3 regions of the Paeniglutamicibacter psychrophenolicus genome follow, and region 3 is predicted to be linked to each of the others. Evidence: riboswitches for the same ligand, from Rfam matches in the RefSeq annotation. Region 3 holds a riboswitch; each other region holds the start of a gene.
The links. Region 3 has a riboswitch for S-adenosylmethionine ahead of JOF46_RS01245 (ABC transporter substrate-binding protein). Riboswitches for the same ligand answer to the same signal wherever they lie in the genome.

Region 1: another riboswitch for S-adenosylmethionine. It lies ahead of JOF46_RS21235 (hypothetical protein); the one in region 3 lies ahead of JOF46_RS01245 (ABC transporter substrate-binding protein).
Region 2: another riboswitch for S-adenosylmethionine. It lies ahead of JOF46_RS18490 (bifunctional o-acetylhomoserine/o-acetylserine sulfhydrylase); the one in region 3 lies ahead of JOF46_RS01245 (ABC transporter substrate-binding protein).

Annotation. Positions count from the first base shown of each region.
Region 1 is NZ_JAGIOE010000001.1:4,725,149-4,729,808, reverse strand. Features, by position in the region: gene JOF46_RS21245 (aminotransferase class I/II-fold pyridoxal phosphate-dependent enzyme) at 1-444, shown strand, start outside; gene JOF46_RS21240 (PDR/VanB family oxidoreductase) at 447-1,448, shown strand; gene JOF46_RS21235 (hypothetical protein) at 1,499-1,783, opposite strand; SAM riboswitch class IV at 1,804-1,933, opposite strand; gene JOF46_RS21230 (zinc-dependent alcohol dehydrogenase family protein) at 2,088-3,146, shown strand; gene JOF46_RS21225 (hypothetical protein) at 3,307-3,909, shown strand; gene JOF46_RS21220 (bifunctional polysaccharide deacetylase/glycosyltransferase family 2 protein) at 3,906-4,660, shown strand, end outside.
Region 2 is NZ_JAGIOE010000001.1:4,083,109-4,087,768, forward strand. Features, by position in the region: gene JOF46_RS18480 (SHOCT domain-containing protein) at 1-108, shown strand, start outside; gene metX (homoserine O-acetyltransferase MetX) at 199-1,347, opposite strand; gene JOF46_RS18490 (bifunctional o-acetylhomoserine/o-acetylserine sulfhydrylase) at 1,344-2,687, opposite strand; SAM riboswitch class IV at 2,761-2,876, opposite strand; gene JOF46_RS18495 (VOC family protein) at 3,045-3,689, shown strand; gene JOF46_RS18500 (hypothetical protein) at 3,761-4,051, opposite strand; gene JOF46_RS18505 (hypothetical protein) at 4,136-4,429, opposite strand; gene JOF46_RS18510 (CPBP family intramembrane glutamic endopeptidase) at 4,579-4,660, opposite strand, start outside.
Region 3 is NZ_JAGIOE010000001.1:303,559-308,218, forward strand. Features, by position in the region: gene JOF46_RS01240 (ABC transporter permease) at 1-468, opposite strand, end outside; gene JOF46_RS01245 (ABC transporter substrate-binding protein) at 475-2,133, opposite strand; SAM riboswitch class I at 2,239-2,333, opposite strand; gene JOF46_RS01250 (DUF1345 domain-containing protein) at 2,705-3,355, shown strand; gene JOF46_RS01255 (LLM class flavin-dependent oxidoreductase) at 3,427-4,660, opposite strand, start outside.

The DNA of each region.
Region 1 (4,660 bases), 4.4 Mb from region 3:
CTCACCGGCATGGGAATCGCGGCGAACATCCGTGCCGTGGCCCCGCCTTTCGGGCTCAGTTCGCTGGCCGAGGCCGGCGCTGTCGCGGCCTGGTCCGACACCGCCCACCTGGCCGCCACGGTGTCCGGGGTCGTGGCCGAGCGCGCGTACCTGCACGAGGGGTTGCTTGCCCGCGGCCTGCCGGTCCCGCCCAGCGGCGGGAACTTCTTGTGGATCCCCGCCGGACCGCGCTCGCTGGAGCTGGAGGCCGCCTGCGTGGCCCGCGGCGTCTCGGTGCGTGCCTTCCCCGGCTCGGGGGTGCGGGTGACCATCTCCGTGCGCGAGGCCTCCGACGCGGTGCTGGACGCCGTCGACTCGCTGGATCCATCCCTGCCGGGCATCCCGGTTTTGCATAGCGCGGCATCGTCCGCGGAAACACATCACAGCACTGGAGGTGCATCGTGACCATGACCATCGACACCGGACTGGATCCTGATTCCAGGGCCCTTCTGGGCATCGGGACGGACGGCTTCTTCGAGGTGGAGGTCGCCGAGATCCGCACCGAATCCTCTGGCGTGCTTTCCCTGCACCTGGCGCACCCGGCGGCCCTGCCGCTGCCGGGCTGGACCCCGGGATCGCACATCGACGTGCTGCTGCCCAACGGGTTGCTGCGCCAGTACTCGCTGTGTTCCGAGGCCGGGGCCCGGCGCTGGCGGCTGGGGGTGCTGCGCGAGCCGGCGGGCCGCGGCGGCTCCGCCTACGTGCACGACGACCTGCGGCCCGGTGCCCGGGTCAAGGTCCGGGAACCGCGCAACAACTTCGGGCTGCAGCCGGCCCCGGAATACCTGTTCATTGCCGGGGGCATCGGGATCACCCCGATCCTGCCAATGCTCGCCGCGGCCGAGGAATCCGGGATCCCGTGGCGAATGGTCTACCTGGGCCGGAGCCTGGAATCGATGGCGTTCACCGCCGAGCTGGCCCGCTACGGGGACAAGGTGCATGTGCATGCCGACGACACCGCCGGTCTCTACCCGCTGAAGGAGCTGCTGGGGGACGCGGAGGCAGCGTTCCACACCTATGCCTGTGGCCCGGGCCCGCTGCTGGACTTCATTGCGTCGCTGGCCGCCGGTTGGGAGGACAAGACCCGGTTCCACTCCGAGCGGTTCGTGGCCGACCCGGCCGCCACCGCCCCGGCGGACGGGGACCACGAGTTCACCGTGGAAACCACCGACGGCGTGACGGTGCAGGTGCCGGTGGGCACCAGCATCCTGGATGCGCTCGCGGAGGCCGGGGTGCCGGTGCTGAACTCCTGCCGGGAGGGCATCTGCGGGACCTGCGAGACCCCGGTGGTCTCGGGCGATATCGATCACCGGGACTCGCTGCTGTCCGAGGAGGAACGCCAGGCGGGGGACACCATGATGATCTGCGTGTCTCGGTGCAAGGGGTTGCGCATGATCCTGGACATCTAGCGAGGCGTCGCGCGGCTGGGGTTCCAGAACGGCCGGGGGGTCCTGGAACTTCAGGCGCGCAGGCGGAAGAACGAGTCCCCGACCAGCTCGTGGGCCCCGGGCAGCAGCACCACCAGGAGCTCGGGGTTGAATTGGACCTCGACGGGTCCGCGGCCTTCCAGGACGGCCGAGAGCTTGTGCGGGGCGAGTGCCTCGAGGACCCACTCCTCGGGTCCGGCGCCCACGTGCAGCAGGCTGGTGTCGTTGTCGATATCGAGCCATGCGGTGATCCAGTCGCCGGAAAAGCGCGGCAGCGGATTGGCGGGAGAAGCGGTGGCCAGGGTGGGGCTGTACATGATGCACACGTCCTTGATATTCGTTGTCCTTGCCCCTGGGCGCGGGATGCGTGAAGGGGCCACTTCGTCATCCGAACCACCCACCGTGCAACTATGGGGTTGGTGCCTGGTCAGTCGGAGCTTTGCTAGAAGCGACCAGAACTCGTGAAGCTGTTTCAACCCTACGTTGAATCGGGGACACATTGCCACCACCGGGGCTGGGGCTGGCGCAACAAACCGTCACGGCATCGCAGAAGGGGCCATGCCCGGCCGGGAAGCATAGGCTGGGAAAAGACAGCACCAGACCAAGTTTGCGGAGGAAAAAATGCGCGCCACCCTGATCCACGGACCGCGGGACATCCGCGTCGAGGACTGCCCCGATCCCGTCCTGCTCACCGACACCGACGCGATCGTGAAGGTCGCCGCCGCCTGCGTATGCGGCTCGGACCTGTGGCCCTACCGCGGGATCAACCCGACACCGGAGCCCCGGCGCATCGGCCACGAGTTCATCGGGACCGTGACGGCGCTCGGGAGCAAGGTCGCCACCTTGAAGGTCGGCGACTTCGTGGTGGCACCCTGGGCCAATAGCTGCGGTACCTGCCCGCCGTGCCGCAACGGCGTCCAGGTCGCCTGCGAACACCGGGCTGCCTGGGGCGGGAACGACGAGAACGGATTGCCGGTGGACGGCGGACAGGGCGAGGCGGTGCGGGTCCCCAACGCCGACGGCACCCTGGTTCCGGTCCCGGGCGTCAGCGAACCGGACGAGTCGCTGTCCAAGTCGCTGCTGGCGCTCTCGGATGTGATGGGCACCGGGCACCACGCCGCGCTCGGGGCCAGGGTGGCGCCCGGGCGCAGCGTCGTGGTCGTCGGCGACGGCGCCGTGGGCCTGTGCGGGGTCCTTGCCGCCAAGCGCCTGGGGGCGACGCGCATCATCGCGATGTCCCGGCACGCCGACCGCGCGGCGCTGGCCCGCGAATTCGGGGCCACCGATGTGGTGTCCGAGCGCGGGGCCGAGGCCGCCGTGAAGGTGCGCGAACTGCTCGGGGGAGTGCTGGCGGATTCGGTGCTCGAATGCGTGGGCACCGCCGAGGCCATGGACCAGGCACTGCGCTGCACCAGGCCCGGCGGCTCGCTGGGCTTCGTGGGCGTTCCGCACGGCCAGGACGGGCTGCCGATCTCGGTGCTCTTCTCCAAGAACATCTCGGTCGCCGGCGGTGCCGCCAGCACCCGGGCGTACCTGCCCGAGCTGCTCGAGGATGTGCTGGCCGGCCTCATCAACCCCGGCCTGGTCTTCGACACCGTCATGGGCCTGGAGCAGGCGCCCGAGGCCTACCGGGCCATGGACGAGCGAAACTCCATCAAGGTCATGCTCAAGCTGGGTTGACGCCCCCTTCCGCCGTGCGGCCCGGAAACCCGTCGGACCACACTGTGGAAGGTTTTTTCCCTAGTCCCGTGCGCCGCGCAATTCAAGGGCGACGAGCCTCGGGACTTGTCATCGTGACCATTTTGTGACCTTTGCGGGCGTGCGTTATCGTTGGTCAACAATGCCTGTTTTTACCCAAGCCCCCGTCCGAGGATCGTCCACCGCCGCAAGCGACCCCGTCTTCGTCGACCCCTCCGGCAGGCGCCTGCAGCGACTCAAGAAGGCCGGCATGGTGGTCGTGGGCCTGATGGCGCTGTACGTGGCACTGCTCCTGGTCGCCTTCCTGGGCGGCTCCACGACCGCGGCACCGAGGCTGCCCGTTTCAGGGGGACAGCCAGCGGTCGCGGCCGGGCCCGAAGCCTCGACGAAACCGCGGCCAACACCAACCCCGACCCCGGCATCCGAACGCGCCGAGGAACCACCCGTGGCGGCACCCGATGCGACCGCCGGCACCGAGGCGGCCACAAGCGCCCCTGAAGAAACCGCGCCCACCGCCGCGCCTTCTTCCGCAACCGAATCCGCTGCCCCTTCCAGCTCGGCCGTTCCCCGTGAAACCACGGCCCCGCAAGCAGCACCGAGCACTGCTCCCGCGAGTGCCGCGCCGAGCCCCGGCAGCGAGCCGACCACCCCGGGAAGGAGCCAGGACGCACCGGGCCGCAATGCAACCGCCCCCGGACACGGCGGCACCGGCCCGGCCAAGCCCACCCGGGAGCCCCTTCCGTGAGCCGCGGACGCCGGGTGGCCCGCACCGGCGGCATCGCGGCGCACTGGTTCCTCATGGTTGTCGTCGTCCTGACACTGGGGTTGTCGCTGGCCATCCAGGGATACATGAACCACCTGGCAGGCATCGGCGATCGCCCCGCGCCCGTGAGCCGCGCCGCCGGGAATGTCCCGGAGGCAGTCCTGGACGGTGGCCCGATCATTGATGCCCGCGGGCAGGATGTCCGCACGGCCGGCCCCTCCGACCGCACCGTGGCCCTGACCTTCGACGACGGGCCCGACCCGGTCTGGACGCCGAAGATCCTCGATGTCCTGCGGGAGCACGGGGTCCATGCCACCTTCTTCGTCACCGGCACCTCGGCGATCCGGCAGCCCGGGCTGCTGCGGCGCATGGCCGCCGAGGGCCACGAGATCGGCATCCAGACCCTCACGCACGCCGACCTCTCCGGGGCCCCCTCGTGGCGGCGCGAGCTCGAGATCCGGGGTGCCCAGAAGGTCGTCGCGGGGATCACCGGCCAATCGCCGTCGCTGCTGCGCCCGCCCCACAGCTCGGGGAACGCGGCCACGACGAACGGACAGTGGTCGGCCATGGAGACGGCAGCGGACGAGGGCTTCCTGACCGTGCTGAGCACACTCAACAGCGCAGACGAGCGCGCCCCCGGCGCCAAGGTGATCACCGGCCAATTGCTGCTGCACGGGGCCGGGGGCCAGGTGCTCCTGATGCACGACGGCGGGGGGAACCGTTCCCAGACCGT
Region 2 (4,660 bases), 3.8 Mb from region 3:
CAAAGCCGCGAACAACGCCTGGCCGAGCTCGAGGACCTGCTGGCCCGCCGGGTGATCACGCCCGAGGAATACCAACAGGCACGGATGAAGATCCTGACCGAGGACTGAAGGAAAGAAAGACGGCCGGGCCCGAGGAAGGTTCCACTTCCTCGGGCCCCGGCCGCTTGTCCGCACCGCGGAAGTGCGGGCGAGAATGCGTCAGCTGAAGATCTCCCGCTTGAGCGGCTCGCTGAGCTGCTCGATGTCGGTCAGGAATCCGTCGTGGCCGATCGGCGAGGTGATGTATCTGACTTCACACGGGTTCGGCAGCGTCTTGGCCAGAAGCTCGGACTGCTCGGGCCAGTACAGGCGGTCCGAGTCGACGGCACCCACCAGGAAATTCACGCCTTCGAGCCTGCCCAGGGCATCCCGGAGCGATCCGTGCCCGCGGCCCACGTCGTGGCTCATCAAGGCCTCGGTCAGCACCAGGTAGCTGTTGGCATCGAAGCGACCCACCAGTTTGTCGGCCTGGTGGTCCAGGTAGCTTTCCACCTGGTATCGGCCCCGATCCAGGCCGGCGCTGGCCACCGGCTGCTCGGACCCCTGCGGGGCGCGGCCGAACCGCACATCCAGCTCGGCAGCCGTCCGGTAGGTGATGTGCGCAATGCGCCGTGCGATGCCCAGGCCTGCCGAAGGAACGCGTTCATTGGCGTAGTAGTCGCCCCCGGCAAAGTCCGGGTCCAACCGGATGGCCGCGGACTGCGCCTGCGCAAAGGCGATCTGCTCGGCCGAGGACTCGGCGGTGGCAGCGACCACCACGCAGTTGCGCACCCGTTCGGGGAACTCCACGGCCCATTCCAGGGCACGTGCTCCGCCCATGGAACCGCCCAGCACGGTGTGCCAGGCCTTGATGCCCAGCGCATCGGCAAGCCGCGCCTCCAGGCGCACCGAATCCTTGATGGTGGTGAAGGGAAAACGGGATCCCCAGGGCACGCCCTGCGGATCAAGGCTGGCCGGACCGGTGGAACCGGAGCAGCCGCCAACCATGTTGGCCGCCACAACAAAGTAGCGGTTGGTGTCCACGGTCTTGCCCGGGCCCACGAAACCATCCCACCAACCGGGTTCGGTCGATGCACCCCGGGCCACGTGGCTGTCGCCGGTCAGCGCATGGGCGATGTAGACGGCATTGGTGGCCTCGGCGTTCAGCGTGCCCCAGGTTTCATACCCCAGCACGATCTGCGGGAGCGTCGCACCGGTTTCGAAGGTGTAGGGCCCGGTAGGCAAGTGCCGCAGGATTCCGTCCGGCGCCTGGTCCAGCGCCGCGGCGGTTTCTGCGTCGTAGAGCACCACGTTGGTCTCCACGCTCACCGAGTGGCCTGCAGTTCAACATCGCCCAGCGAGGCCACGGCTTCGAAGCCCCCACGCAGGTCGGCGATGATGTCTGCAATGTTTTCGATGCCCACGCTCAGTCGGACCAGGCCCGGGGAAACACCTGCGGCGAGCTGCTCGGCCTCGGTGAGCTGGGAGTGCGTGGTGGAGGCCGGGTGGACCACCAGCGAGCGCACATCCCCCAGGTTGGCGACGTGGGAGTGCAGCTTCAACGCGTCGACGAAGCCCTGGCCTGCCTCGCGGCCGCCGGAAATCTCGAAGGAGACGATGGCGCCGGTGCCCTTGGGTCCGTACTTGCGTCCGCGCTCGAACCACGGGCTCGAGGGGATCCCGGCGTAAATGACGCGTTCGACCTGTGGCTGGGCCTCGAGCCATTCGGCCACTGCCACGGCGTTGGAGACGTGTCGCTCGATGCGCAGCGAGAGGGTCTCGAGCCCCTGGGCGATGAGGAAGGCGTTGAAGGGAGCAACCGCCGAGCCAAGGTCGCGCAGCAGCTGCACGCGCGCCTTGAGCACGTAGGCGAGGTTCGCACCCAGGGCACCGTCGACGCCCAGGTCCCGGGCGTACACCAGGCCGTTGTAGGACTCGTCGGGGGTGTTGAAACCGGGAAACTTCTCCGGATCGGCGGCAAAGTCGAAGTTGCCCGAATCAACGATGACCCCGGCCATCGCGGTGCCGTGCCCGCCGAGGTACTTGGTCGCCGAGTGCACGACGATGTCAGCTCCCCATTCGATGGGGCGGATCAGGTACGGGGTGGACAAGGTGTTGTCGACGATCAGCGGGACGCCTGCCTCGTGGGCAATCGCCGAGACGGCTTCGATGTCGAGCACGTCCTGGCGGGGGTTGGAAACCACTTCCCCGAAGAAGGCCTTGGTGTTTGGCTTGACAGCTGCCTTCCAGCCCTCGAGGTCGTCGGGTTCCGAGACGAAGGTGACCTCGATGCCGAGCTTGCGCAGCGTGTGCTTGAACAGGTTCTGGGTTCCGCCATAGAGGCTGGGGCTTGCAACGATGTGGTCGCCGGCCTCGGCAATGTTCAGGATCGCGAAGGTGGTTGCCGCCTGGCCCGAGGCCAGCAGCAGCGCACCCACGCCGCCCTCGAGGCTGGCGATGCGCTGTTCAACGGCATCCTGGGTGGGGTTGCCGATGCGCGTGTAGATGGGCCCCAGGTCGCCCAGGGCGAAGCGTGCCGCGGCGGTCTCCGCGCTCGGGAACACAAAGGCGGTGGTCTGGTAGATCGGCAGTGCGCGCGCGCCGGTCGTGGCGTCGGGCTCCTGCCCTGCGTGGATCTGACGTGTTTCAAAGGACCAGTCGTTAGACATTTCTTCCCCTTCAAGGATTCAAGGGGTATGCCCATGGCCGGCTCCGCGATGGAGTCGTTGATGTGCTGGGGCATTCCCGCGCTTGTCCCACGTCTTTTTGACGCGGGGCCTGGTCTTCACCCGGGGCACCCCACCGCGGTGGAGGGTTGCCGTTCAGCAAGCCGGGGCCTTCTGCTGAAACTCATGACCTTGTCAATAAGTCTGGCCCACGGCCCCGCAGCTCCGCAACCACGTCTCAAAATGTGACGAAACGATTCGACGCTACACCGCCCCTGCGCGTACCCCGAACAGCCAACCCGGACGCAAGTTAGGCAAACCTAAGTCGAGAGCCAGATCACAAAGTGCCATGATAGGCACATGATGAGGTTGGACCATGTAACTTACGCTTGTGGACCCGACGGCCTCGCGGCTACTGCCGCTCGGATCGGCGAGGCCCTTGGACTCGAATCTGTAAAGGGCGGTGTACACCCACGTTTTGGTACGCGCAATGTCATCTTCCCGATGAAGAATGGCCAGTACCTGGAAGTTGTTGAAGTCTTGAACCACCCGTCGTCGGACAAGGCGCCGTTTGGCCAGGCCGTTCGCGCCCGCTCCGAACTCGGTGGCGGCTGGATGGGCTGGTGCGTCGCTGTTGACGACCTGGCTCCGGCGGAAGCGCGGCTGGGCCGGGGTTCGGTTCCGGGCAACCGGAAATTCCCGGATGGACAGGAACTGACCTGGCGCCAGATCGGCATCAATGGCTTGATCGCCGATCCGCAGGTTCCCTACCTTCTGCGCTGGGATGACGGAACCGAGGACCTGCATCCGTCAAAGGCCCTGGAACCGGTTGGCAAGATCTCCTCGATCAGCATTGCCGGTTCCAGCGAACGCGTTGCCGACTGGCTCGGACAGCCCGAGCAGCTGCCTGTCGGCGAGGTCGTTGTCGATTGGCAGGCTCCCAACGGGACACCGGGTATCCTCTCGGTGACCTTTGAAACGCCAAAGGGATCTATCACGCTGTAGCGATGCAGTCGCAGGATTCTCCGCCAAGGCGGGGGCCGACCGGTTCACCGGCCGGCCCCCGCCTTGCTTCGTTAGTGGTTGGTACCGCCACCGGGTGTGTTGCCCTCGGCGGCGTTGCGCAGTTCGTCCTTCAGGATCTCGAAGTGCCTGACCATGATCGATCCGGCGGCCAGGAACAGGCCTCCCATGAACAATGCCAGTTGGAGGCACAGGGTCAGCGAGCGGACAATCCCCGGGCCCGGCAACGTCGTGTCGTAGTACCAGCTGGCGATCGGGTCTCCCAACAAGACGTAGGCCACTCCCGCCAGGAGCATCACCAATCCCAGCCGGAACATCGTTTGGGAGCTCAGGAGCCTGGGCATGTGGTTCCCGCCTTTCCGGGGTCGGCAATGGCGCTGCCGCACGTGCCCGAATCCGCCGTCGGTGCCGGTACCCGGGGCGGGCAGTCAGTCATCGGAGGACCCGGACCGCGGGGCCCCGCCTCCACGCACCCCTGCCACGGCTTCCTCGGCGGAGCGCACCACGAAGGACCCTGCCATCAGGAACAGGCCGCCGAAGAACGTGCCTTGCTGAAGCAGCGAGAAAAGCCCTCCCAGCATCGTGATTCCGGCGTTGTAGAAGCTGAACCGGGTGATCGCCCAGCCCAGAAGCGGTGTCAGGACGACGTAGAAGATCACACCGATGATCCCCAGGAGCACTCCCATCCGGAACATCGTCTTCGAGCTCATGGCATGTGGCATGTTCAACTCCTTGATCGATGCGCCGGGGATTCCCCTGCCGCCGGATGGCCGGCAGGAAGGTGCGCCCCGCGCGCGGACGCCGGTTCCCCGAGCCTAACGGGGCCGCCCAGGAACTCAAGTGTTTGCATCAAACGTAATCAAACCGTATTTTATGTCCCCAACCCGATGGCCGGACCGAGCAGCGCGTAACCGACGAACCCGGCGATATCCAGCAAGGCGTGGGCGATCACC
Region 3 (4,660 bases):
CACCTGCAATAGCACCAGTCCCAGCCAGAACACCGGGACCGCCGCGAAGAGCGGCGGCAGGTTGAGCACCAGCCGCTTCAGCCACGCCTTGCGTGCCAACGTGGCCGAGGCGACCAGCACCACCGCGAAGACGACCGCGGTGACGAAGGCGCTGGAGGCCAGCACCAGCGTCGATCCGACGACGGCGCCGATGCGTTCGGCAACCGGCTGGCCCGAGGCCAGCGAGTAGCCGAAGTCCCCGGTGAAGAGGCCGGCCAGTTGGCTGAAGTACTGCACGATCAAGGGCTGGTCGTAGCCGTACTGCGCCTTCATGGCGGCAATGGTTGCCGGGTCGGCCGCAGCATCGGCTGAAAGGAAGATCGTTACCGGGTCATTTGGCAGCAGCTGCACGGCCAGGAAGACCAAGGTGTAGGCAAGCCAAATGACGAGCAAGGCTTGTCCGATGCGTCGCGCGATGTATGCGGCCATGGTTGGCTACTTTCCGGTCTTCCAGGCGCCCTGGAAGATCGGGGCGGTGCCGGAGGTGAATTCAACGTGGGCGTCGGAGTTGCCGCCGTAGACCTGGACTTCGTCCCACAAGACGAGGGACAGCGCCTTTTCGGTGACCAGCTGGCGCTGTTCCTCGGCGACCAGTTCCTTGTGCTCCGCTTCGCTGGTGGCGGCGCGTTCCTTGGCGAACAGCGCGTTGAGCTCGGTGTCGGCGTTCAGCGTCTGGGTGTTGTTGGCCGGGCCGAAGACCGGGCCCAGTCCGCCGTATGCAAACTGGCGGGTCCCGAAGAACTCGATGTTCGGATCGATCATGGCCGTGGCCAGGAAGGTGTTGTCGGCGGCGCGGTTGATGAGCTTGACGCCGATTTCGCGCCACTGCTGTTCGATCAATTCGAAGGCGGGCTTGATGACGACGGAGTTGTTCGAGCTGGTGATGGTGAGTTCCAGCTTCTTGCCGTCCTTCTCGCGGACGCCGTCGGCTCCGACGACCCAGCCTGCCTCGTCGAGCAGGGCCTTGGACTTTTCCGGGTTGTAGGCCAGGTCCGCGGACAGGTCGATGAATCCGGGTGCCGCGTGGTTCAGGACGGAGTCGGCGATGACGTAGCTGTCGGAAAGCACGGTGTCCTTGATGGACTGGCGGTCGATGCCGACCTGGAGTGCCTGGCGCACCTTGGCATCGGCGAGCTTGCCGTTGCCGATGCGCACCGCTGCCATGTTCGTGGTCAGGTCGACGCCCTGGGCCGGAAGGACCTGGTCGCCGCTGCTCTTGAGTGCCTGCTCGTCCACGGGCTGGAGTCCGCGCACCAGGTCGACCTGCCCGGTTTGCACGGCGCCGGCGCGGTGGGCGACCTCGGGCAGGTACTTCACCACGAGCTTGTCCAGGTATGCGGCGCCCTGGTTGGGGGCCGTTTCCGGTGCCCACTTGTAGTCGGCGCGCTTGGCGAAGGTGACTTCCTCGTCGGTCTTTTCGGATTCAAAGACGAACGGGCCGGATCCGATGATCTTCGCGATCGCCGACTGTCCGGCATTGTCCAGCTTCAGTGTTGCCGGGGAAACCAGGCCCGCAGTGACTGACGAAGTGGCGCGCAGGAAGTTGGCGTCCGGTGCCTTGAGCGTGACCTTGACCTGGTTCTTTCCCACGACCTTCGAGGACTTGTAGGAGGCGAAGTCGACGTTCGGTGCGACCTGCGCGTCCTTGATCCCCAGCCCAAGCGCGTCAAGGTTTTCCTTCACGGCCTTGGCATCGAGCGGAGTTCCGTCGGAGAAGGTCACGCCGTCACGGATGGTGAAGGTGAATTCGGTCTGGTCCTTGCTGGCGCTGAACTCGGAGGCGATCCAGCTTACGAGCTTTCCCGATTCCGTGTCGAAATAGGTCAGGCGGTCCAGCACGCTGTTGAGGACGTTGGACTTCTCGTAGAAGCGTGCGGCCTGGGTCTGCCAGTTGTTGATCGGGGCGACCTCCGCGTAGACGAAGGTTCCTCCCTGCACCGGCTCGGTGCTGACCGGGCCGGCCGCGTTGCCCGTTGCTGGGGCTCCGGACCCGCACGCGCTCAGTGCAAGGGTGGCGACGGAAAGTACCGTAAGAATCTTGACGCTGAGGCTGGCGCGAATACGTCGCTTGGCCGGTGGGTTGGTGTTGCCCATGAGTATTTCCCTCTCGGTTCACCCGAGGAACGCCGCGACATGGCTGGTCAATCGGATACCGCGTGGGGCATGACGGTATTCGGTGGACCGCGCAGAGTTTGGCTATCTCCATCGGTCCTGGCGGTAGCACCGGCTCCCCGTGACGGGAGTGGTTGCTGCGACGTCAACGAGCCAGGTCTCTCAGTCGCTCTGGATGGTGTGTGCCCGTAAGTGGCTGGTTGCCGACTTCGAACACTTCAAGTGTGTTGCAGGATCTTCGATATGACCAAGGAAATGGGGCCCGCGGTGAAACAAACCGACGCAATGGGTCGATTCCTGGCTTGAATCGAGTCGCCGGACGTCACAAGACCGATTGTGACGCACCGATTTCCGGAAGCTTGCGTCATCATCGAGTCATGTTGACAATGAAGCGCTGGTATCGGCGGCATTTCAGCGCCCCGAAAAGCACTCCGACCAGTTCGCCGCTTGATGGTTACGGACCCTGCCAATCGCAAGATCCCATGCTCGGCCATCGCTTGCGGGCAGCGGTCCACCGTATGCCGGTGCGCCCCAAACGTGGTTGGATCGGTTCATGAAAAGCACGTTGTCGCAGCGCGCCAGGCACCGCAGGCTGCGCGTTCTGGGCATGCTCGCCGGCGGAGTCGCCGCCACTGCATTGACCGGCCTCCTGGGAGCCTGGGTTTACGCTCCGGCCGTCGGCTGGACCGTGGCAGCGCTGATTTACAACGCCTGGGTATGGATCACCATTGCCCCCATGGACCATGCCCGCACCGCGGCCCACGCACAGGAGGAGGACCCGGGATTCCAGACCACGGACCTGCTGATCCTCTTCGCGGCCATCGGCTCGCTGGCCGCGGTCGTGATGGTGATGGCCGGCAGCAGGGACCTGGCCGGAGGCGCAAGGTTGCCGTTGGCACTGCTGGCACTGACCTGCACCGCGATGTCGTGGCTGATGGTCCATACGCTCTACACGCTGCGCTACGCCATGATCTATTACAGCGGCACACCGGGCGGCATCGAATTCAACCAGGACGAGGCCCCGCAATACACGGACATCGCCTACATGGCGTTCAGCGTGGGCATGACCTACCAGGTCTCGGACACCAGCATCACCACGCGTGAAATGCGCTCGGCGGTCTTGCGCCACAGCTTGCTGGCGTTCCTCTTCGGCACCGGAATCCTCGCCACCACCATCAACCTGGTGGTCAGCCTTGCCGCGTAAATGGCTGGGGAGGCGGTGCATCCATGGTGCGCCACCTCCCCAACCGGCAGGGAACTTTGCCCCGCTATTACTTACTTGACCTCGGCGTTCGAGAACCGGTAGTTGGCCGCGCGGTGCGAGTCCTGGACCCGGTCGCCCTTGCCGAAGAGCTTGTTGCGCAGCGTGCCCTCAACGTAATCGGTCGGGTAGGCACCGCGGGCCTGCAGCTCGGGAACGATGAACTCGACGATGTCCTCGAAGGTGCCCGGGGTGATGGCGTAGGCCAGGTTGAACCCGTCCACGTCGGTGTCCTGCACCCACTCGATCAGCTTGTCGGCGACCTCGGTCGGCGAGCCCACGGTGATCGGGCCGAAGCCGCCCACGCCGACCCACTCGGCCAACTGGCGGATCGTCCACGGGTTCCCGGCGTCCCCGCTGGCCTTCTGGAAGGTCGCCACGGAGGACTGGATGGCGTTGGACTTCACGTTGTCGCCAATGACGTCGTCCGGACCGTAGGTGGACAGGTCGATGCCCATCCAGCCCGAGATCAGGGCCAGGGCGCCGTCGATGTCGGCGTAGGACTTGTAGTCCTCGAACTTTGCCTGGGCCGCTGCGGAGTCCACGTCCGTGATGATGGTCTGCATGGCGTAGATGCGCACATCGTAGCGGTCGCGGCCGGCGGCCTCGACCTCGTCGCGGATCTTGGTGACGGTGGCCTTGAGCAGTTCCTTGGTCGGGGAGGTCACGAAGACGGCTTCGGCGTTCTCCGAGGCGAACTTCAGCCCGCGCGGCGAGGTGCCCGCCTGGAAGACGACAGGGGTGCGCTGCGGGCTGGGCTCGGTGATCGCGATGCCCGGGACCTTGAAGTACTTGCCCTCGTGCTTGATCTCGTGGACCTTGGCCGGGTCGGTGAAGATGCCGCGCTCGGCGTCGCGCACCACCGCGTCCTCTTCCCAGGAGCCCTCGAGCAGTTTGTACACGACCTCCATGTACTCGTCGGCGTGGTTGTAGCGCTCGTCGTGCTCGAGCTGGTCTTCCTGGCCCATGTTCCGGGCGGCGGAGGGCAGGTAGCCGGTGACCACGTTCCAGCCGATGCGACCCTTGGTCAGGTGGTCAAGGGTGGCCAGGCGGCGGGCAAACGGGTACGGGTGCTCATAGGCGGTGCCGGCGGTGACGCCGAAGCCGAGGTTCTCGGTCACCGAGGCCATGGCCGAGACGAGCATGAACGGGTCGTTGACCGGGACCTGGGTGCCGGCACGCAGCGGAACCTCGTTGGAGCCGCCGAAGACGTCATAGGTGCCCAACACGTCGGCGATGAAGATGCCG